Regions from separate parts of the Burkholderia sp. PvR073 genome, predicted to be linked through region 1. Evidence: riboswitches for the same ligand, from Rfam matches in the RefSeq annotation. Region 1 holds a riboswitch; the other holds the start of a gene.
What was found. Region 1 has a riboswitch for cobalamin ahead of ACVK00_RS15280 (hypothetical protein). Riboswitches for the same ligand answer to the same signal wherever they lie in the genome.
Positions count from the first base shown of each region.

Region 2: linked by a shared signal. The riboswitch ahead of cobA (uroporphyrinogen-III C-methyltransferase) and the one ahead of ACVK00_RS15280 (hypothetical protein) in region 1 are both predicted to bind cobalamin.

Region 1 covers NZ_JBSRXO010000004.1:196,103-208,554, reverse strand. Annotated here, with positions in the region: gene cobU (bifunctional adenosylcobinamide kinase/adenosylcobinamide-phosphate guanylyltransferase) at 45-605, shown strand; gene cbiB (adenosylcobinamide-phosphate synthase CbiB) at 599-1,543, shown strand; gene cobD (threonine-phosphate decarboxylase CobD) at 1,536-2,555, shown strand; gene ACVK00_RS15310 (cobalamin-binding protein) at 2,552-3,478, shown strand; gene cobC (alpha-ribazole phosphatase) at 3,525-4,109, opposite strand; gene ACVK00_RS15300 (adenosylcobinamide-GDP ribazoletransferase) at 4,094-4,873, opposite strand; gene cobT (nicotinate-nucleotide--dimethylbenzimidazole phosphoribosyltransferase) at 4,863-5,918, opposite strand; gene ACVK00_RS15290 (ABC transporter ATP-binding protein) at 5,971-6,783, opposite strand; gene ACVK00_RS15285 (FecCD family ABC transporter permease) at 6,780-7,778, opposite strand; gene ACVK00_RS15280 (hypothetical protein) at 7,818-8,057, opposite strand; cobalamin riboswitch at 8,543-8,795, opposite strand; gene ACVK00_RS15275 (ATPase) at 8,961-9,311, shown strand; gene ACVK00_RS15270 (cell division protein ZapA) at 9,308-9,622, shown strand; RNA gene ssrS (6S RNA) at 9,703-9,884, shown strand; gene ACVK00_RS15260 (EVE domain-containing protein) at 9,993-10,454, shown strand; gene ACVK00_RS15255 (SIMPL domain-containing protein) at 10,665-11,405, shown strand; gene lgt (prolipoprotein diacylglyceryl transferase) at 11,573-12,452, opposite strand, start outside.
Region 2 covers NZ_JBSRXO010000013.1:119,568-125,669, forward strand. Annotated here, with positions in the region: gene ACVK00_RS29525 (M20 aminoacylase family protein) at 1-871, shown strand, start outside; gene ACVK00_RS29530 (cobyrinate a,c-diamide synthase) at 902-2,227, opposite strand; gene cobO (cob(I)yrinic acid a,c-diamide adenosyltransferase) at 2,231-2,833, opposite strand; gene ACVK00_RS29540 (cobalamin biosynthesis protein) at 2,868-3,245, opposite strand; gene cobA (uroporphyrinogen-III C-methyltransferase) at 3,242-3,991, opposite strand; cobalamin riboswitch at 4,162-4,398, opposite strand; gene ACVK00_RS29550 (EAL domain-containing protein) at 4,694-6,102, shown strand, end outside.

The sequences.
Region 1 (12,452 bases):
CATTATCGCCCGCGCCGCCGCGCGCGCGCCGTTACAATCACGCGATGATTCCGCACGACCTCACCTTCGTCCTCGGCGGCGCGCGCTCGGGCAAGAGCGCGCACGCCGAGCGGCTCGCCGCCGACAGCGGCCGCTCCGTCACCTATATCGCGACCGCAACCGCGAGCGCCGCCGATGCCGAGTTCGAACGGCGCATCGCGCATCACCGCGCGCGCCGGCCGGCCGACTGGGGCTTCGCCGACGCGCCCGTCGACCTCGCCGGCACGCTCGCGCGGCTCGACGATCCGCGCGCGTGCCTGCTCGTCGACTGCCTGACGCTGTGGCTCACGAACCTGCTGTGCCCGCTCGACGGCGAACCGCTCGACGACGCGCAGTACGCGGCGCAGGTCGACCGGCTCGAACACGCATTGCGCAACGCACGCGCGAAGGTAATCGTCGTCAGCAATGAAATCGGGCTCGGCGTCGTGCCGCTCGGGTCGGTCACGCGCCGCTACGTCGACGAGCTCGGGCGCCTGAACCAGCGCATCGCCGCGCTCGCGACACGCGTGACGCTGCTGGTGGCCGGGCTGCCGCTGGAGCTCAAGGCCGGAGCGCCGTCATGCTGATGCTGTCGCTGCCCGTCGTCGCGATGCTCGCGGTCGCGGCCGTGATCGTCGATCGCATCGTCGGCGAACCGGCCGGCTGGCATCCGCTCGTCGCGTTCGGCCGGCTCGCCAGCCGCATCGAAGCCGCGCTGAACACGGGCCGGCGCGGCCGCGTGGTCGGCGTCGCCGCATGGGTCGCGGCGGTGGTGCCGCCGGTTGCCCTCGCCGCGTGGCTCGTGGCCGTGCTGCCCTGGCCGCTCGCGGCCGCGCTGCACGTCGCGCTGCTGTGGTTCGCGCTCGGCGCGAAAAGCCTCGCGGACCACGTCGCACCGATCGCCGCCGCGCTGCTGCGGCACGATCTCGACGCCGCACGCGCGCTGACCGCGCGCATCGTGTCACGCGACACCAGCGAAGCCGACGAAGGTGCGCTGTCGCGCGCGGCCGTCGAATCGGCGCTCGAGAACGGCAACGACGCAATCTTCGGCGCGCTCTTCTGGTTCGTCGTCGCGGGCGGCCCCGGCGCGCTGCTGTTCCGGCTCGCGAACACGCTCGACGCGATGTGGGGGTACCGCACGCCGCGCTTCCTGACCTTCGGCTGGGCCGCCGCGCGCCTCGACGATGCGCTCAACTGGATTCCCGCACGCCTCACCGCCGCGAGCTACGCGCTGCTCGGCGACACGGCCGCCGCGTGGCGCTGCTGGCGCACGCAGGCACGCCACTGGGACAGCCCGAACGCGGGCCCCGTGATGGCCGCAGGCGCCGGCAGCCTGAACGTGCAGCTCGGCGGCCCGGCCGTCTATCACGGCGAAATCGAAGACCGTCCCGCGCTCGGCACCGGCGCGAGCGCGACGGCCGTGCACGTCGTCGCCGCGCTGTCGCTCGTCACGCGCACGCTCGCGCTGTGGCTCGCGCTGCTCGTCGCGAGCGGCGCCCTCATCCTCGCTACCCATCATGTCTGACGCACGCATCCCGCACGGCGGCAACCTGCACGAAGCCGCGCGCCGCCACGGCATTCCGCACGACGACTGGCTCGACCTGTCGACCGGCATCAATCCGGTCGGCTATCCGGTGCCGCCGGTCCCGGCCGACGCCTGGCGCCGGCTGCCCGACGACGGCGATGCGCTCGCCGCGTGCGCGGCCGGCTACTATCACGCGCCCGATGCCGCGCACGTGCTGCCGGTCGCCGGCAGCCAGGCCGCGATCCGCGCGTTGCCCGCGCTGCTGCCAACCGGCGACGCCGGCGTCGCCGCACTCGCGTATGGCGAATACGCGCCTGCCTTCGCGCGCCACGGCCATCGCGTCGTACCGTTCGACATCGACACGAACGTGTTGCCTGCAACGGTGCGTCACGTCATCGTCGGGAATCCGAATAATCCGACCGCCGAATGCGTGCCGGCCGAACGGCTGCTCGGCTGGCATGCGCAGCTGTCGGCACGCGGCGGCACGCTGATCGTCGACGAGGCCTTCGCGGATACGGGCGCCACGCCATCGCTCGCGCAGTACACCGATCGTCAGGGTCTGGTCGTGCTGCGCTCGGTCGGCAAGTTCTTCGGGCTCGCCGGCATTCGCGCGGGCTTCGTGCTCGCGCATCCCGACCTGGTCGCCGCGCTGCGCGACGTGCTCGGCGCATGGACCGTCAGCGGCCCCGCGCGTCACGCGGTCACCGCCGCGTTCGCCGATCGCGCATGGCAGGCGGCCGCGCGCGAACGGCTCGCGACCGACGGCGAACGACTCGCCACGCTGTTGCGCATGCACGGCTTCGCGGTGCACGCGACACCGCTCTTCAGCTGGACCGACGACCCGCGCGCCGGCGCGCTGCATGCGGCGCTCGCCGCGCGCGGAATCTGGACGCGGCACTTCGCGCAACCGTCGAGCGTGCGCGTCGGCCTGCCGGGCTGCGAAGCCGAATGGCGGCGCGTCGCCGGTGCGCTCGCGGAGTGCGTCCCGACGCTGCAACAGGTATCCGCATGAACGCTCGTCTGTTGGGCCTGTCGCGCCGGCTGCCGCCGCTCGCGACGCTGGTCGCGCTCGCGCACGCGCCCGTCGCGCACGCCGACGTCACGGCCCGCGACGATGCCGGCAATACCGTCACGCTGCCCGCCCCGGCGCAACGCGTGATCAGTCTCGCGCCGCATGCGACCGAACTGGTCTACGCGGCCGGCGGCGGCGCGAAGCTGGTCGGCACGGTCACGTACAGCGACTATCCGCCCGCCGCGCAGGCCGTGCCGCGCGTCGGCGACAACAAGGCGCTCGATCTCGAGCGGATCGCCGCGCTGAAGCCGGACCTGATCGTCGTCTGGCGGCACGGCAATGCCGAACGGCAGACCGATGCGCTGCGGGCGCTGCACATCCCGCTGTTCTTCAGCGAACCGAAGCGCCTCGACGACGTGGCGACGTCCCTGCGCCAGCTCGGTACGCTGCTCGGCACGGCACCGGTCGCCGACGCGGCCGCGGCATCGTTCTCGCGCGACATCGCGGCACTGCGCGCACGCTACGCGGCGCGCGCCCCCGTCACGATGTTCTTCCAGGTATGGGACCGGCCGCTGACGACGCTCAACGGCGCGCACTTGTTCAACGACGTCATTGCGCTGTGCGGCGGCCGCAACGTGTTCGCGGCGCTGAAGCCGCTCGCGCCGAGCGTCACCGACGAGGCCGTGCTCGCGGCCAATCCGGAAGCGATCGTGACGACGAGCGCGGGCGCGACGCGCTCGGACGCGCCGCTGCCGAGCCTCGCGCGCTGGCGCGCATGGCCCGCGCTGACAGCCGTGGCGCGCAACAACCTGTTCGCGATCGACGGCGATCTGCTGACCCGGCCGTCACCGCGGATCGCGCAAGGCGCGGCCGCGCTGTGCGAGGATCTCGACGCCGCGCGGGCGCGGCGGCCGGCGCACTGATTCCGGGTTTCGAAGCGTTTGCGCTTCAGGCGAGCATGCGCTTCGCCTACGCGTCCCAGTGGACGACTTCCCACGTGCGCGCGGCATCATCCAAGCGCAACCATACGACGCCGGCCGTCGGCACCGGTCGCGCCAGCAGCGTATCGAGCGGCACGCGCAACGCGTGCGCTGCGAGCGTGCGAATCACGCCTGCATGCGTGAGTACCCATTGCGGCGCGTCGGTCTGCGCGACCGCGTCCGCGATCCGTGCGACACGCGCGGCGAACCGTGCAACGCTTTCGCCGCCATGCGCGCACGCATGCATCAGGTCGGCCGCCCACGCATCGAGCGCGGCGCGGTCGATATCGTCCCAACGCTGCAGCTCCCACGCGCCGAAGTCCATTTCCTGCCAGCCCGCGTCGCGTCGCAGCGGCACGCCCAACGCCTGCGCGAGCCGTTCGGCGACCGACGCGCAGCGTATCAGCGGGCTCGTCCAGACCTGCTCGGGCAACGGCGCCCCGAGCGCCGCCAGACGCGCGCGCACGGCCCGCGCGCCCGCGTCGGCCGAGGCGGCGAGCGGCACGTCGCTGCGTCCGTAGCAAACGCCCGGCTCGACATCGACGGCCGGATGGCGAATCAGGACGAGATCCATCCGAGCACCACCAGATAGATCGCCAGTTCACTCAGTTGCTGCGCGAAGCCGAGACAGTCGCCGGTATAACCGCCGATCCGCTTCACGAAATAGCGGGCCGCCCATGCCCGCACGAGCATGAGCGCGACGAAGGCCGCGACGCCGGCGCGCCAGTCCGGCCACAACAGCCACGGCAGCCCGAATGCGGCCGCGACCCACGCCGCGCGCGCGCCCATGCGCTGCGCGACCGGCTTCGCCTTGCCCTCCGGCCGAACGTAGTCGAGCGACATCAGCAGGCTCACGGCCGCCGCCCGGCTCGCCGCATGCGCGGCGACCATCGTCCACGCGGCGCGCAGCGGCGGCATGGCCGCGAGCGCCTGCCATTTCAGGCCGAGCGTGATCACGAGCGCGACCGCGCCGAACGTGCCGATGCGCGAGTCGTGCATGATCCGCAGCACGTCTTCGCGCGTATAGCCGCCGCCGAACGCATCGCAGCTGTCGGCCAGGCCATCCTCATGGAACGCGCCGGTCGCGAGCAGCGTCGCGGCCATCGACAGGCCGACCGCGATCGACGCGGGCAGCACGCGCAGCGCCGCGAGATAGACGAGCGCGCCCCACGCGCCGACGCATACGCCCACCAGCGGGAAGTAACGCGCGGCCTGGTCAAGATCGCCGGCCGCATAGCCGATCGCGCGCGGCACCGGCACGCGCGTGAAATAGCCGAGCGCGACGAAGAAGTAGCGCAGTTCGGCGCGTACGCCGCCGCGCGCGCGCTCAGGCGTCACGATTGTCGACGCCCGCGGATTCGAAGCTCGCCATCTCGGTGAGGAACGCGGCCGCCGCGCGCACCAGCGGCAGCGCGAGCGCGGCGCCCGTGCCTTCGCCGAGCCGCAGGTCGAGCGCGAGCAGCGGCTTCGCGCCGAAATGCTCGAGCATGCGCCGGTGGCCGGCCTCGTGTGACGTATGCGAGAACACGCAGTAATCGCGCACGCCGGGCGCGATGCGCTCGGCGACGAGCAGCGCGGCCGTCGCGATGAAGCCGTCGACGAGGATCGTCATGCGCTCGCTCGCGGCCGCGAGATACGCGCCCGTCATCATCGCGATCTCGAAACCGCCGAACGTCGCGAGCACGTCGAGCGGCGCGATCGCGTGCGAATGCCGGACGAGCGCGCGGCCGAGCACCGCGCGCTTGTGCGCGAGCCCCTGGTCGTCGAGGCCCGTGCCGCGCCCCACGCACGCGTCGATCGGCACGTCGAGCAGGCGGCTCATCAGGCACGCTGCCGATGACGTGTTCGCGATCCCCATTTCGCCGAAGCCGATCACGTTCGTGCCGAGCGACGCGTGCAGGCGCACGCGCGCGGCGCCGGCCGCGAGCGCCGTCGCCGCCTCGTCGCGCGTCATCGCGGGTTCGGCCGCGAAGTTGCGCGTGCCGCGCCCAACCGGCAGCGACACGAGCCGGTCGGATACCGGCAGCGGCGACGCGACGCCCGCATCGACGATCTCGAGCACGCACTGCGCGACACCCGAGAACGCATTGATCGCCGCGCCGCCGGCCAGGAAGTTCGCCACCATCTGCGCGGTGACCGCCTGCGGATACGGGCTCACGCCCTCGGCCGCGATCCCGTGGTCGCCGGCGAACACGATCGTCACGGGACGCTGCACGTGCGGCCGCTCGGTGCGCTGGATCAGGCCGATCTGCAACGCGATCGCCTCGAGCTGGCCGAGACTGCCGGGCGGCTTGGTCTTGTGATCGATCACATGCTGCAGGCGCTTGCGCAGCGCGTCGTCGAGCGGCGCGATCGCGGGCGGGAAGTCGGTCGGATTCGTCATCGGAAGATTGCCTCGTTGGCGCGGCCGGTGCCGCGCATCGAAAGAAGGAAGTTCATCGCCGCTCGGGCCACGCGGGCAGCAGCGCGTCGCGGCCGTTCTCGCGGATCAGCACGAGCGGGTAGCCGAACGCGTCGCTCGCGCGCGCCGGCGTCAGCACGTCGTGCACGGGGCCCGCCCACGCATGGCCGCAGCCGTCGAGCAACAGCGCGTGCGTCGCGAAACGCCGCGCGAGATTCAGGTCATGACACGAGAACAGCACCGTGCGCGGGCCCGCGTCGAGCCATGTGCACAGCGCGGCGAGGCCATCGATCTGGTGATGCAGGTCGAGATGGGCGAGCGGCTCGTCGAGCAGCATCAGCGGCGCGTCCTGGCACAGCGTCGCGGCCAGCGCGACGCGCTGCCGCTCGCCGCCCGACAGCGACAGCACGTCACGCGACGCGAGCGCGCTCAGCCCGAACGTCGCGAGCGCATCGCGCGCAGCCGCGCGGTCGCCGTCGCGTTCCCAGCCCCAGCCGCCGAGATACGGAAAGCGGTTGAGCAGCACCGTGTCGAATACCGTCGCGCTGAACGCGTCGTGCAGTTGCTGCGGCATCAGCGCGCGGCGCCGTGCGAGCTGTTCGGGTGGCCACGCGGCGAGTGGCAGGCGGTCGATCTCGACGTGGCCGCCGGCCGGCTGCCACAGGCCCGCGAGCGTCGCGAGCAGCGTCGTCTTGCCGGCACCGTTCGGCCCCGCGACGCACCAGATCTCGCCGGGCCGGAACGCCTGCGTGAAGCCGTCGAGCAGGGTCCGGTCGCCGGCCTTCAGCGTCAGGTCGACGGCCGCGCAGGTCATGTCGCCGGCGGTGTGCGGTACGGCGTGCGTCATCGCATCGGTCTCCTCAGCAACATCCACAGGAACACCGGCACGCCGATCAGCGCGGTCATCACGCCGACCGGCAATTGCGCGGGTGCGATCGCGGTGCGCGCGAGCAGATCGGCCGCCATTACGCCGCCGCCGCCCGCGAGCATCGCGGCGGGCAGCAGCATGCGCTGGTCGTTGCCGAATGCGAGCCGCAGCGCGTGCGGCACGACGAGGCCGACGAAACCGATCGTGCCGGCCGTCGTCACCGCGGCCGCGGCGGCCAGCGACGCGACGAGGTAGATCCGCATGCGCAGCCGCGCGACCGGCACGCCGAGCGCGAGCGCGGTCGCGTCGCCGCGCAGCAGCACGTTGAGTTGCGGCGCGGCCGGCAGCGCGACGCATGCGGCCAGCAGCAGCGCGCCCCATGCGAACCAGGGCGCCGTCACGCCGTTCAGGTCGCCCGTCAGCCAGAAGATGATGCCGCGCAGCCGCGCATCGGGCGCGAGCGACAGCAGCAGCGTAACGAGCGCGCCCCACCCGGCCGCGATCACGACACCCGTGAGCAGCAGCCGCGGCGACGCATCGCGCGAATCACCGCGCCCCAGCTCGCGGCGAGCAAGCCCGAGCACGAGCGCGACCGACACGAGCGCGCCGGCGAACGCGGACGCATCGACGAGCCACCACGCGGCGCCCGCGATCATCGCGACGAGCGCGAAGCCGGCCGCCCCGCCCGATACGCCGAGCACGTACGGCTCCGCGAGCGGATTGCGCAGCAGCACCTGCAGCAGCGCCCCGGCCAGCGCGAGCAGCGCGCCGCATGCGAAGCCCGCGAGCGCGCGCGGCAGCCGCAGCGTGCGCACGATGTCGGCGAACAGCGCGTCGCCGCCGTGCGGCACGAGCGACGCGAGCGCCTGCCACGGCGACATCGGCACGCTGCCGATCGACAGCGACGCGACGAACAGCAGCGCGACCACGGCCGCGAGCGCGGCCCAGATCGACGCGGCACGCGCGGCGCTCATGCGGTGCACGACATCGTGCACGACGCACGACGCCTTCGCTTATCGCCGTTGCCGGCCGTGCGCGGCACGGGCATCGCGCCGCGGCGTGTTGTAGGCATACGCAAGCTCGTCATCCTCGTTGAGCAGGTTGTTGATGCGTGCGCGGACGACCGGTGACCCGGCGATGTCATCGCGCGCGGCAGGATTGACGATCGCGTCGTCGCCGCGCCGCGTGCCGCCCGAATCATTGGGCGCATGGCTCAGGCACCACACGCAGCCGAACGCGCGATTCGCCGCCATCGACGCACGATACCGCGTGCGGCGATCGGCCCCCCGATTCCGCGTTTGGCCGAGCGCGTCGCGCGACGTGGCGGTTGGTCGCGCGTCGGTCGAGCCGACGCCACACGGCCGCGCACACGCCCGCGATCCGCCGAGCCGCACGTTCGCGCGGCCGACGTTCTGCGCAATATAGTGGAAGCCGCCCCATCGGGTCGACCGGCGTCGCGCCGGCGTCACCGTCAAGCACGGCCGGCTCGGCAACGGCGACTTCCGGCGGCAAGGGTGCGTCAGTGCGCCGCGCGACGGATCGGGGCGCCGCTTGACGTGCAACGTGCGACGTCGCCGATCCGGACGGATCGGTGTATGCCGCAGCCTGCGCGACGGCGGCAAACAGTACGCCGCGGCGCGCACCGGGCGCCGGGCGAACGATTGGGGTCAGCATCGAAGACAAGTCCCGTGAAGCACTGCGCGCCCCGCTTCCCCGCAGGCCGCGCGTCATGAAGCCGTGCAGGCTCCTCGCCTCGGCCGGTATCCGGGCTGGCGGCGTACCGGCTCGCCTTCCCGCGCGTTTCACGCGCAGTGGCCCGCGCCCGCGTGCGACCTGCACGCGAAACGCGCCCGAGCCGGCCTGCGTCATGCGACGCGGCCGCTTACCGTTGCGGGGGCAGCGCAGGTTGGCGATCTCCGTGCGGAGCACGCGCCCTGCTTCCCGTTTAACCGCGCGACGCACGCGCGAGCACCGAGGCGGCGCCAGTTTAGGAGCGGGCCGCACGAGCGTCAAGAAAGCGCCCAAACGCATGCCGGGAGCGCGTCGGACGCGCATATTCGCGGCAAGAAGCGGGGGTGTTACGACTGGAAACGTTACAGATGTCGGAATGCGCGTTATTCCGCGCTAAAATGCTGGGTCTTTAGAGGACGCAGCAGATGCTCAACGAACTCGAAACTTTATCTCAAAATATTGGCCGTCTGATCTCGCTGAACAAGCGCTATCACTCGGAACGGCTCGCGCTCGAGGAGCAGGTCGCGCAAATGCGCGCGGAAGCGGACACCGTCCGCGCGGAACTCGCGCAACTGCGCGACGAACGCAATGCACTCGCGGCCGAGCGCGACACGCTGTCGGCAAAGATCGACGACGCTCAGGTCAAACTGAACGCGATTCTCGAAAAGCTGCCGCGCACGAAGAGCGCCGAGCAAGCCGACAACCAGCTCGATCTGCTGGATGCACAGGCGCGCCTGGATAGCGACGACGCGGCCAGCCACGGAGAACATGCATGAGCACCAAGCAGATCGAAGTCTCGATTCTCGGTCAGCCCTATCGGCTCGCCTGCTCGGCCGAGACCGAAGCGGCGCTGCTCGAGGCCGTCGCGCGCGTCGATGCCGAAATGTCGAAAATCCGCTCGAACAGCTCGGTGCGCGGCACCGATCGCATCGCGGTGATGGCGGCCCTGTCGCTCGCATCCGAATTGCTGCGACTGCAAACGAGCGTGCGGCACGGTGAAGCATTTCCGGCGGAAGAAATCCGTCGTACAATGCACCAGATGAACGAACAGCTCGGCGCGGTGCTCGCACAGCACGAGACGCAGTAACGTTTGATCGATGCGTCGATTCCCCTTGATCTCAGCGATCAACGGTGGTCAAATTGGCGCAACGAAACACAGTTCAGTCAGCTTCCCTGCCTGGTTCGCCAAGGTCATATATTCCTTGAACCAATGCCATGTGCACGGTTGCGGAAATTTGTAGCACGGGCGCGCGCGTCACTCTGTCTGATGTACCCGAAGTGCTGCTAACTGCGACCAATTCTGAACCTCAGGTTCAGGATGCCGGCCTAGCGGCCAAGGCGGGGACCTATTCAACGGCATCGGGCCATCCCGATGCCGTTTCCTTTTCAAGGTCTGTCTGCATGCCGAACGCGTATGCAGTCAGGCCGTCACGCCCTTTCTGCATCGATCACGATCCATGCAATACTGGCTGATGAAGTCCGAACCGGACGAAGCAAGCATCGACGATCTCGCCCACGCGCCGCAGCACTCGCTGCCCTGGACCGGCGTGCGCAACTATCAGGCGCGCAATTTCATGCGCGACACGATGAAGATCGGCGACGGCGTGCTGTTCTATCACTCGAGCTGCCCCGAGCCGGGCATCGCGGGCCTTGCCGAAGTCTCATCGACGCCCTACCCTGATCCCACCCAGTTCGATCCGAAAAGCCCGTATTACGATCCGAAGTCGACGCAGGAAGCACCGCGCTGGCTGCTCGTCGACGTGCGCTTCGTGAAAAAGTCGCCGCTCGTGCCGCTCGCCGCGCTGCGCGAACACGACGAACTCGCCGACATGCGTGTGCTCGCACGCGGCAACCGGCTGTCGATCACGCCGGTCACGCGCGCCGAATGGCGCTTCATCACCGAAAAGCTGATGAAGTAGGCGCACGCAGTAGGCGCGCGCAGCACGCGCACGCAAGCCAAAGGTCAAATCCCGTCAACACGCGCCACCGCCACGGAACTCGCGGCGCGTTCGCGCAGCCTAAGCAACCGCTGTCGCCCGCTCGGGCCGACGGCCGTTTTTTCGTCGCGCGGCACGCCCGCGTCGCGCACGCGTGATCCGCGTGCGCGCCCTCGCACAAGGAGTCCAACAATGACCAAGAAAACCGCACTCGCGCTGTCGCTCGCCCTCGCCGCCGCCGTGCCCGTCGCGCTGACGCTCGCGTCGCCGGCCGCGCATGCGCAAACGGCGAACCCGCACTTTCCGGAGCCGGCGGGCGTGCTGTCGCTGTCGTCGCAGGCCAGCGCCGACGTGCCGCAGGACATCATCCACATCACGCTGTTCTACGAACAGCAGGCGAAGGACCCGGGCAGCCTGACGTCCGCGCTGAACCAGCGCGCCGATGCCGCGCTCGCGCAGGCGAAGGGCGTGTCGGGCGTCACCGCGCACACCGGTGCGTTCTCCGTGTATCCGAGCACCGATCGCGACGGCAAGATCTCCGCATGGCGCGGCCGTACCGAAGTCGTGCTCGAATCGCGCGATTTCGCGGCGGCGTCGAAGCTCGCGGGCCAGTTGTCGAACCAGATGCAGATCGCGAACGTCGAGTTCTCGCTGTCGCCCGAAGCGCAGCGCGCGGCCGAGCAGAAGCTCACGACCGAAGCGATCAAGTCGTTCCGCGCGCGCGCGGACGAAGCCGCGAAGGCCTTCGGCTACGGCAGCTACTCGATTCGCGACGTCAACGTCGGCGGCGGGCGCAACGTGCAGCCATATCCGCGCATGATGGCGATGGCCGCGGCGCCGATGGACAGCGCGAAGATGAGCGCACCGATCGCGGTCGAAGGCGGCAAGGCGACCGTGTCGGTCACGGTCAACGGCTCGGTGCAGATGAAGTAACGCACATCGCACCGCACACGGCAGATGCAAAAACGCCGGCCCTCGGGCCGGCGTTTTTCGTTTGCGCTCCTGCGATCGATGCGCATGCCGATCGACTACATCGGCATCGCATCACGCATCATGCGTCACACTGCTCGCGCACGACGCAACCCCAGCACGCAACCCCATCACGCAGCCGCATTCACCGGGCGTCGGCGGTAGCCCCACACCAACAGCGCGATGCCCACGAGGATCATCGGCAGCGACAGCCACTGTCCCATCGACAGGCCGAGCGCGAGCAGGCCGAGGAAGTCGTCCGGTTCGCGCGCGAATTCGACCGTGAAGCGCGCGAGCCCGTAGCCGATCAGGAACAGCGCGGACACCGCACCCAACGGCCGCGGCTTGCGCGCGAAGAAGAACAGCACGAAGAACAGCGCAATGCCTTCGAGCGCGATTTCGTAGAGCTGCGAAGGATGGCGCGGCAGCATCTGGTACTGCATGAACACGTCGGCGAGATGCCACTTCTCGACGAGCGCCGGATGCTTCGGCAGCCATGCCGCGTCATCACGCATCGCGCCCGGGAACAGCATCGCCCACGGCGAATTCGGATCGGTCACGCGGCCCCACAGCTCGCCGTTGATGAAGTTGCCGAGCCGCCCGGCCGCGAGCCCCGCCGGCACCATCGGCGCGACGAAATCGGTGACCTGCAGCCAGTGGCGCTTGCGCTGCCACGCGAACAGCACCATCGCGAGCGTCACGCCGAGGAAGCCGCCGTGGAACGACATCCCGCCCTCCCACACGTTGAACACGTCGAGCGGATGCGAGAAGTAGAAGTCGGCCTTGTAGAACAGCACGTAGCCGAGCCGGCCGCCGAGCACGGTGCCGAGCACGCCGTAGAACATCATGTCGTCGATGTCCTTCGCGGTCCAGCCCTGCGCCGCGACATGCGGCAGCTTCAGGCGGATCCGGCCGACGACGATCGCCGCGATGAAGCCGACGAGATACATGAGGCCGTACCAGCGCACGGCCAGCGGCCCGAGATGGATCGCTACGGGGTCGAAATTCGGG
Region 2 (6,102 bases), on a different contig from region 1:
GCATGCGTGCGGCCACGACGGCCACACGGCGATGCTGCTCGCGGCCGCGAAGCACCTGGCGCGCGAGCGGCGCTTTTCCGGCACGCTGAACCTGATTTTCCAGCCGGCCGAGGAAGGGCTTGGCGGCGCGAAGAAAATGCTCGACGACGGACTGTTCGAGCAGTTCCCGTGCGACGCGATCTTCGCGATGCACAACATGCCGGGCTTCCCGACGGGCAAGTTCGGCTTCCTGCCGGGGCCGTTCATGGCGTCGTCGGATACCGTGATCGTCGACGTGCAGGGGCGCGGCGGCCACGGCGCGGTGCCGCACAAGGCGATCGATTCGGTCGTCGTGTGCGCGCAGATCGTCATCGCGCTGCAGACGATCGTGTCGCGCAACGTGTCGCCGCTCGACATGGCGATCGTCACGGTCGGTGCGATCCACGCGGGCGACGCGCCGAACGTGATCCCCGATCGCGCACAGATGCGCCTGTCCGTGCGCGCGCTGAAGCCCGAGGTGCGCGACCTGCTCGAGACGCGCATCAAGGAAGTCATTCATGCGCAGGCGGCTGTGTTCGGCGCGACCGCGACGATCGACTACCAGCGCCGCTACCCGGTGCTCGTCAACGATGCGCAGATGACCACGTTCGCACGCGGCGTCGCGCGCGAATGGGTGGGCGAAGCGAATCTGATCGACGAGATGGTGCCGCTCACCGGCAGCGAGGATTTCGCGTTCCTGCTCGAGAAGCGGCCGGGCTGCTACCTGATCATCGGCAACGGTGACGGCGAGGGCGGCTGCATGGTGCACAACCCCGGCTACGACTTCAACGACGCGGTACTGCCGACCGGCGCGTCGTACTGGGTCAAGCTGGCCGAGACGTTTCTGGTGTGACGGTGAATGCGGGGGTGGGGCCGTCTCGGTTCAATCGCGGCTCGTGCCGAACCAGAACCCATCCCCGCTGAACAACGCCACCGCCGCATCCGGATTCGACGGCCAGTACATGTGCATGTACGTCGCGACGATCGAGCCCGTGCGATACACGGCTTCGCCGCTGCCGGGTTCCCCGTCGGGCCGGGCGGCGGCCGCCACCGGCGCCAGCGGCGTGTCGAGCCGCGAATAATGAAACGTATGACCGCGCATCGGCCCGCTGCGCGTGTCCAGCTGCTGCATGCCGAGCGCCGCGAACCGGCGCTGCATCGTCGCATGGCCTGACAGCAGCCCGAGCATCGATGTCGTCGCGCCTTCCACGTCGGTCAGCGACTCGCACAGATACACCATTCCCCCGCATTCGGCGACGATCGGCCGGCCGGCCGCCGCGTGTGCGCGAATCGTCCGCGCGGCCACGGCATTCGCCGCGAGCGTCGCTGCATGCAGTTCCGGATAGCCGCCCGGCAGGAACAGCGCGTCGCACGCGTCGGGCACGGGTTCGTCGGCAAGCGGCGAAAATAACCGCAACTGCGCACCGAGCGCATCGAGCAGCGCGAGATTGGCCGGATAGATGAACGAGAACGCCGCGTCGCGCGCGATCGCGATTCGCTTGCCGGCGAGCGCGCGCGGCAGCGGGGCGCGGGCCGCCGGTTCCGCGAACGAGACGGCAGGCGGCAATTCGGCGAGCGCCGTCTGCGCGAGCACGTCGGCCGCACGGTCGAGCCGCGCGTCGAGATCGCCGATGTCGGCCGGCTGGTGCAGGCCGAGATGCCGTTCCGGCAGCGCGATGCCCGCATCGGCCGGCACGTGCCCGAGCCAGCGCAAGTCGTCCGGCAGCGCCTGCCGCAACAGCTCCGCGTGTCGCGGCGACCCGACGCGGTTCGCGAGCACGCCGTGGAACGGCACCTCCGGCCGGAACCGCGCGAGCCCGAACGCAATCGCCGCGAACGTCTGCGCCATCGCCTTCGCGGATATCACCGCGACGACCGGCACGCCGAACGCGGCCGCGAGATCGGCGCTGCTCGGCGTGCCGTCGAACAGCCCCATCACACCTTCGATCAGGATCAGGTCCGCGTCGCGCGCGGCATCGGCGAGCAGCGCGCGGCAGCCGGCTTCACCGACCATCCCGAGGTCGAGCACGTGCACGGGCGCGCCGCTCGCGCGTTCGAGCAGCATCGGATCGAGAAAATCCGGCCCGGTCTTGAACACGCGCACGCGCCGGCCGAGCCGGCGGTGCAGCCGCGCGAGGCCGGCCGTCACCGACGTCTTGCCCTGGCCGGACGCGGGCGCGCTGACGAACAGCGCGGGGCAGGCCGGCATCGCTCAGAACTCCACGCCGGGCTGTGCCTTCACGCCTTGTTCCTTGTACGGATGCTTGACGAGCCGCATTTCCGTGACGAGGTCGGCCGCATCGATCAGTGCATCGGGCGCATGCCGGCCCGTGACGACGACGTGCACCGAATCCGGCCGCGCGACGAGCGTCGCGAGCACTTCGTCGAGCGGCAGGTATTCGTACTTCAGCACGGTGTTCAGCTCGTCGAGGATCACCATCCGGTACTCGCCGCTTTCGATCATCCGGCGCGCCTCGTCCCAGCCCTTGCGCGCGGTTGCGACGTCGGCGTCGCGGTTCTGCGTATTCCACGTATAGCCGTCGCCCATCGTCACGAAGTCGCATTGCGCGACCGCGCCGAGGAAGTCGCGCTCGGACGTGTGCAGCGCGCCCTTGATGAACTGCACGACGCCGAGCCGCATGCCATGGCCGAGCACGCGCACGGCCATGCCGAAGGCGGCCGTGCTCTTGCCCTTGCCGTTGCCGGTGTTGACGATCAGCAGGCCCTTTTCCTGGGTGGCGGCAGCCTGCTTCTTTTCATGGCCGGCGCGGCGGCGTTCGGCCATCCGCTGATGGGATTCGGCATCGGTCTTCATCGGGAATCGTCCTGTCGAAAGCGAAACAAAGGGTTCAGAGCGGGCCGGCGAGCGCGACCGTCACGCCGTCCCGGCTGGATTTGGGGCCGAGCAGCCGGCCATGCGGCGCCGCGAGTTGCGCGCATGGCTCGGCCACGCCCGCGACGCCGAAACGCGCCAGCGCGGCAGCCGACGGGCCGCTCAATGCCGGTGCGGGGCAATGCGCGAGCTGTGCCGCGTCGAACGCGACGAGCGGCCAGCCGCGCCGCGCGCACAGCGTGCGCAGCGACCGGGCACGCGCCTTGTCGGCGAGCGTCGCGACGACGGCTGGCTCGGCGCCCGGGTGGCTTGCCAGCGCCGCGCGGATCGCGGCATCGAGTTGCGCGGCCGTCACGCCCGCGCGGAAACCGACGCCGAGCGCGACGCGCATCATGCGCGTCCGCCAAGCGCCGCGCGCACCGCGGGATCGTCGGCGAGCGCCGCGACGCGGCCGATCACGACGATCGCGGGCGAACCGATACCGGTCGCGCCCACGCGCTCGACGATCGTGTCGAGCGTCGCGAGCACGTGCCGCTGTCCGTCACGCGTCGCGTTCTCGATCACCGCGCACGGCGTGTCGCCGGCCACGCCGCCATCACGCAGCGCGGCCGCGATCGCGTCGAGCCGGCGAATACCCATGTAGATCACGATCGTCATCCGCGTCGCGGCCAGCGCGCGCCAGTCGGGTTCGTCCGCGCCCGCGCCGTGGCCCGTGACGAAGATCACGCCCTGCGCGTCGCCGCGATGCGTGACCGGAATGCCGAGCGCGGCCGGGGCGGCGATACCGGCCGTGATGCCGTTCACGATCTCGACCGGGAACCCGGCCGCGCCGAGCGCGAGCAATTCCTCGCCGCCGCGGCCGAACACGAACGGATCGCCGCCCTTGAGCCGCGCGACGCTGCGGCCCGCGCGCAGATGCGCGAGCATCGCGGCGACGATCGTTTCCTGCGGCGTCGACGCATGGCCGCCGCGCTTGCCGACGTGCTCGATCAGTGCGTCGGGGCGCGCGTGGCGCAGCACGTCGGGGTTCACGAGATCGTCGACGAGCAGCACGTCGGCCGCGGCGATCGCGCGCACGGCCTTCAGCGTGAGCAGATCGGCGTCGCCGGGGCCGGCGCCGACGAGCCATGCGCGGCTCATCGGGCGCGGCACGGCGCGCACCGTGTCGTGGCAGTGGAAAGGGGACAGCGAGCGGCACATCGGCGGCCGGCGGACAGGCAATGCATGACGGATCGAGCGAAGCCCGCGCGAGCGCGGGCGGAAAGCGCACCCCATCCGTCCCCCGCGGATCGGGCGTTCGGCGAGCAGCGGGCTCGCCCCTTGCGTCGGCCGGTATCCGGGCTGGCCGCTTGCCAGGCCGCAGCCTTCCCGCCCGCTGAAGGGCAGTGGCATCGCGGGCAGCCTGGGCGCGTGCGGGGAACCGCGACGCGCGGGCGGCGTACCGTTGCGGGGACAGCACAGGCCGGGCGGACTTCCGCCTCCTGTTTCCCGTTTAACTGCGTGCGCCGGAGGAGCGCGCGCGAGCACCGAACGCGGCGCATACGATAGCACAGCGTGTATCGGGCGCGGGGCCGGCGAATCGCGCCCGCATCCGTTCGCGACCCGATCCGGGGGCGATGCATTGCGCAGTCGTAAATTGGTGTGCAATTATCTGGCCAGAGTCACAAGCAAGGCTCAGTTTCGGGCTGCCGGTCGCACGAGCCTGACGAAATCCATACCAAAATCGGCTCGCTCTGCCGGACCTGCAGGGCGATGGCCACTACATCGCGAAGTGCCGCGCCTATGGCGAACGTACGCAGATGGACAACCTCCAGCGGGGCCGGCCATGCGCTCGCGATCGGCATGCTGGTCGTTTCGGCCGGATTGGCGCTGGGAGCCTGGCCGCATGTCACGAAGGCCGTGCTGGCGCAATCGGTTGCCGGGCTGGGGACGCAAGTCGTGCAGCAGATCGACGTTGTGTTCGATTCGGCGGCCACGACGCTTGCCGACTTGGACGCATCGCCGTACGCGGACTGCTCGCCGCAGGATCTGCGCCTGTTGCGATCGGCTTCCGTCCGGTCGAAGTACGTCAAGGACGTCGGACGCCTGTCGGGCGCCGATCTGCTCTGCATGACGATGCTCGGCGTGCTGCCGAGGCCCTTTTCCCCGAAGCAGCAGCCATTCCGGCTGACCGACGCGATGTCGGCCTTCTGGACCGTTCCGTTGTTGTCGAGCCCTGGGACGCTGGGGCTCGTGGTCACGGGAAGGAGGACGAACCTGCTGATGGATCTGGACGCCTTCAGGGTACTGCCGCCGCCGTCAGATCTGCACTACGTGATCGGGCTCAGGGGCCGCCCGGCCGCGCTCGTCATCGGACTCGCCAAGGGCGGCGTCCCGGAGTACGTCGATGCCGGCCTGGTGCCGGGGTTTCGGGACGGCAAATCATTCTGCTCGGCCCGGGTGCCGCTGTGCACCATCGTCGTCGCGACGCCGCGAGCGCTGGCGAGCGCCAGTCGGCGCGCTGCCTGGCTGCTGGGGATCGCCGGCGGCGCGGCGGGCTGCTGTCTGGGGCTCGGGGCGCTGATGCTGCACCGACGCTGGGCCGCGCTTCCGGCGCAGATACGGCGAGCGCTGGCAAACGGACAATTTGTCATGCGCTATCAGCCGATCGTCGCGCCCGGCGCGTCATCGCGGATCGTCTCCGCCGAAGCGCTGATCCGCTGGATCGACGGGCCAGCCGCCCCGGACGTGTTCATTGCCGAGGCGGAACGCGCCGGAATGATCGTCGACGTCACGGCCTTCGTCGTGCGCACGGTCCTGCGGGAGATGCGCGTGCTGTTCGACGGCGAGCCGGACTTTCGCGTAACCATCAACGTCAGCGCTCCCGAGTTGCTGGACGGCAGCCTGATGGCGACGCTGGACAGTTGCTGGCCAGCCGGATTGTCGCGCGAGCATGTCGGTTTCGAACTGACTGAGCGGTCGACCGTGGAACTGCCGGAGATTCTGCCGGCGCTTCGGCAATTGCGCGACCTCGGGCATCCCGTCTACATCGACGATTTTGGCACGGGCTACTCCAGCCTGAGCCTGCTGCAGCATCTTCCGATCGACTACATCAAGGTCGACCGTTCGCTGCTGCCGGCCGCGCCGCAGCATGACGGCACGTCGATCATTCCGGAGATCCTGGCGATTGCCCGTCGGCTCGGGGTCGGCCTGGTCTTTGAGGGTGTCGAGACCCGTGAGCAGGCGCACATGCTCGACATCCAGGGGCAGTC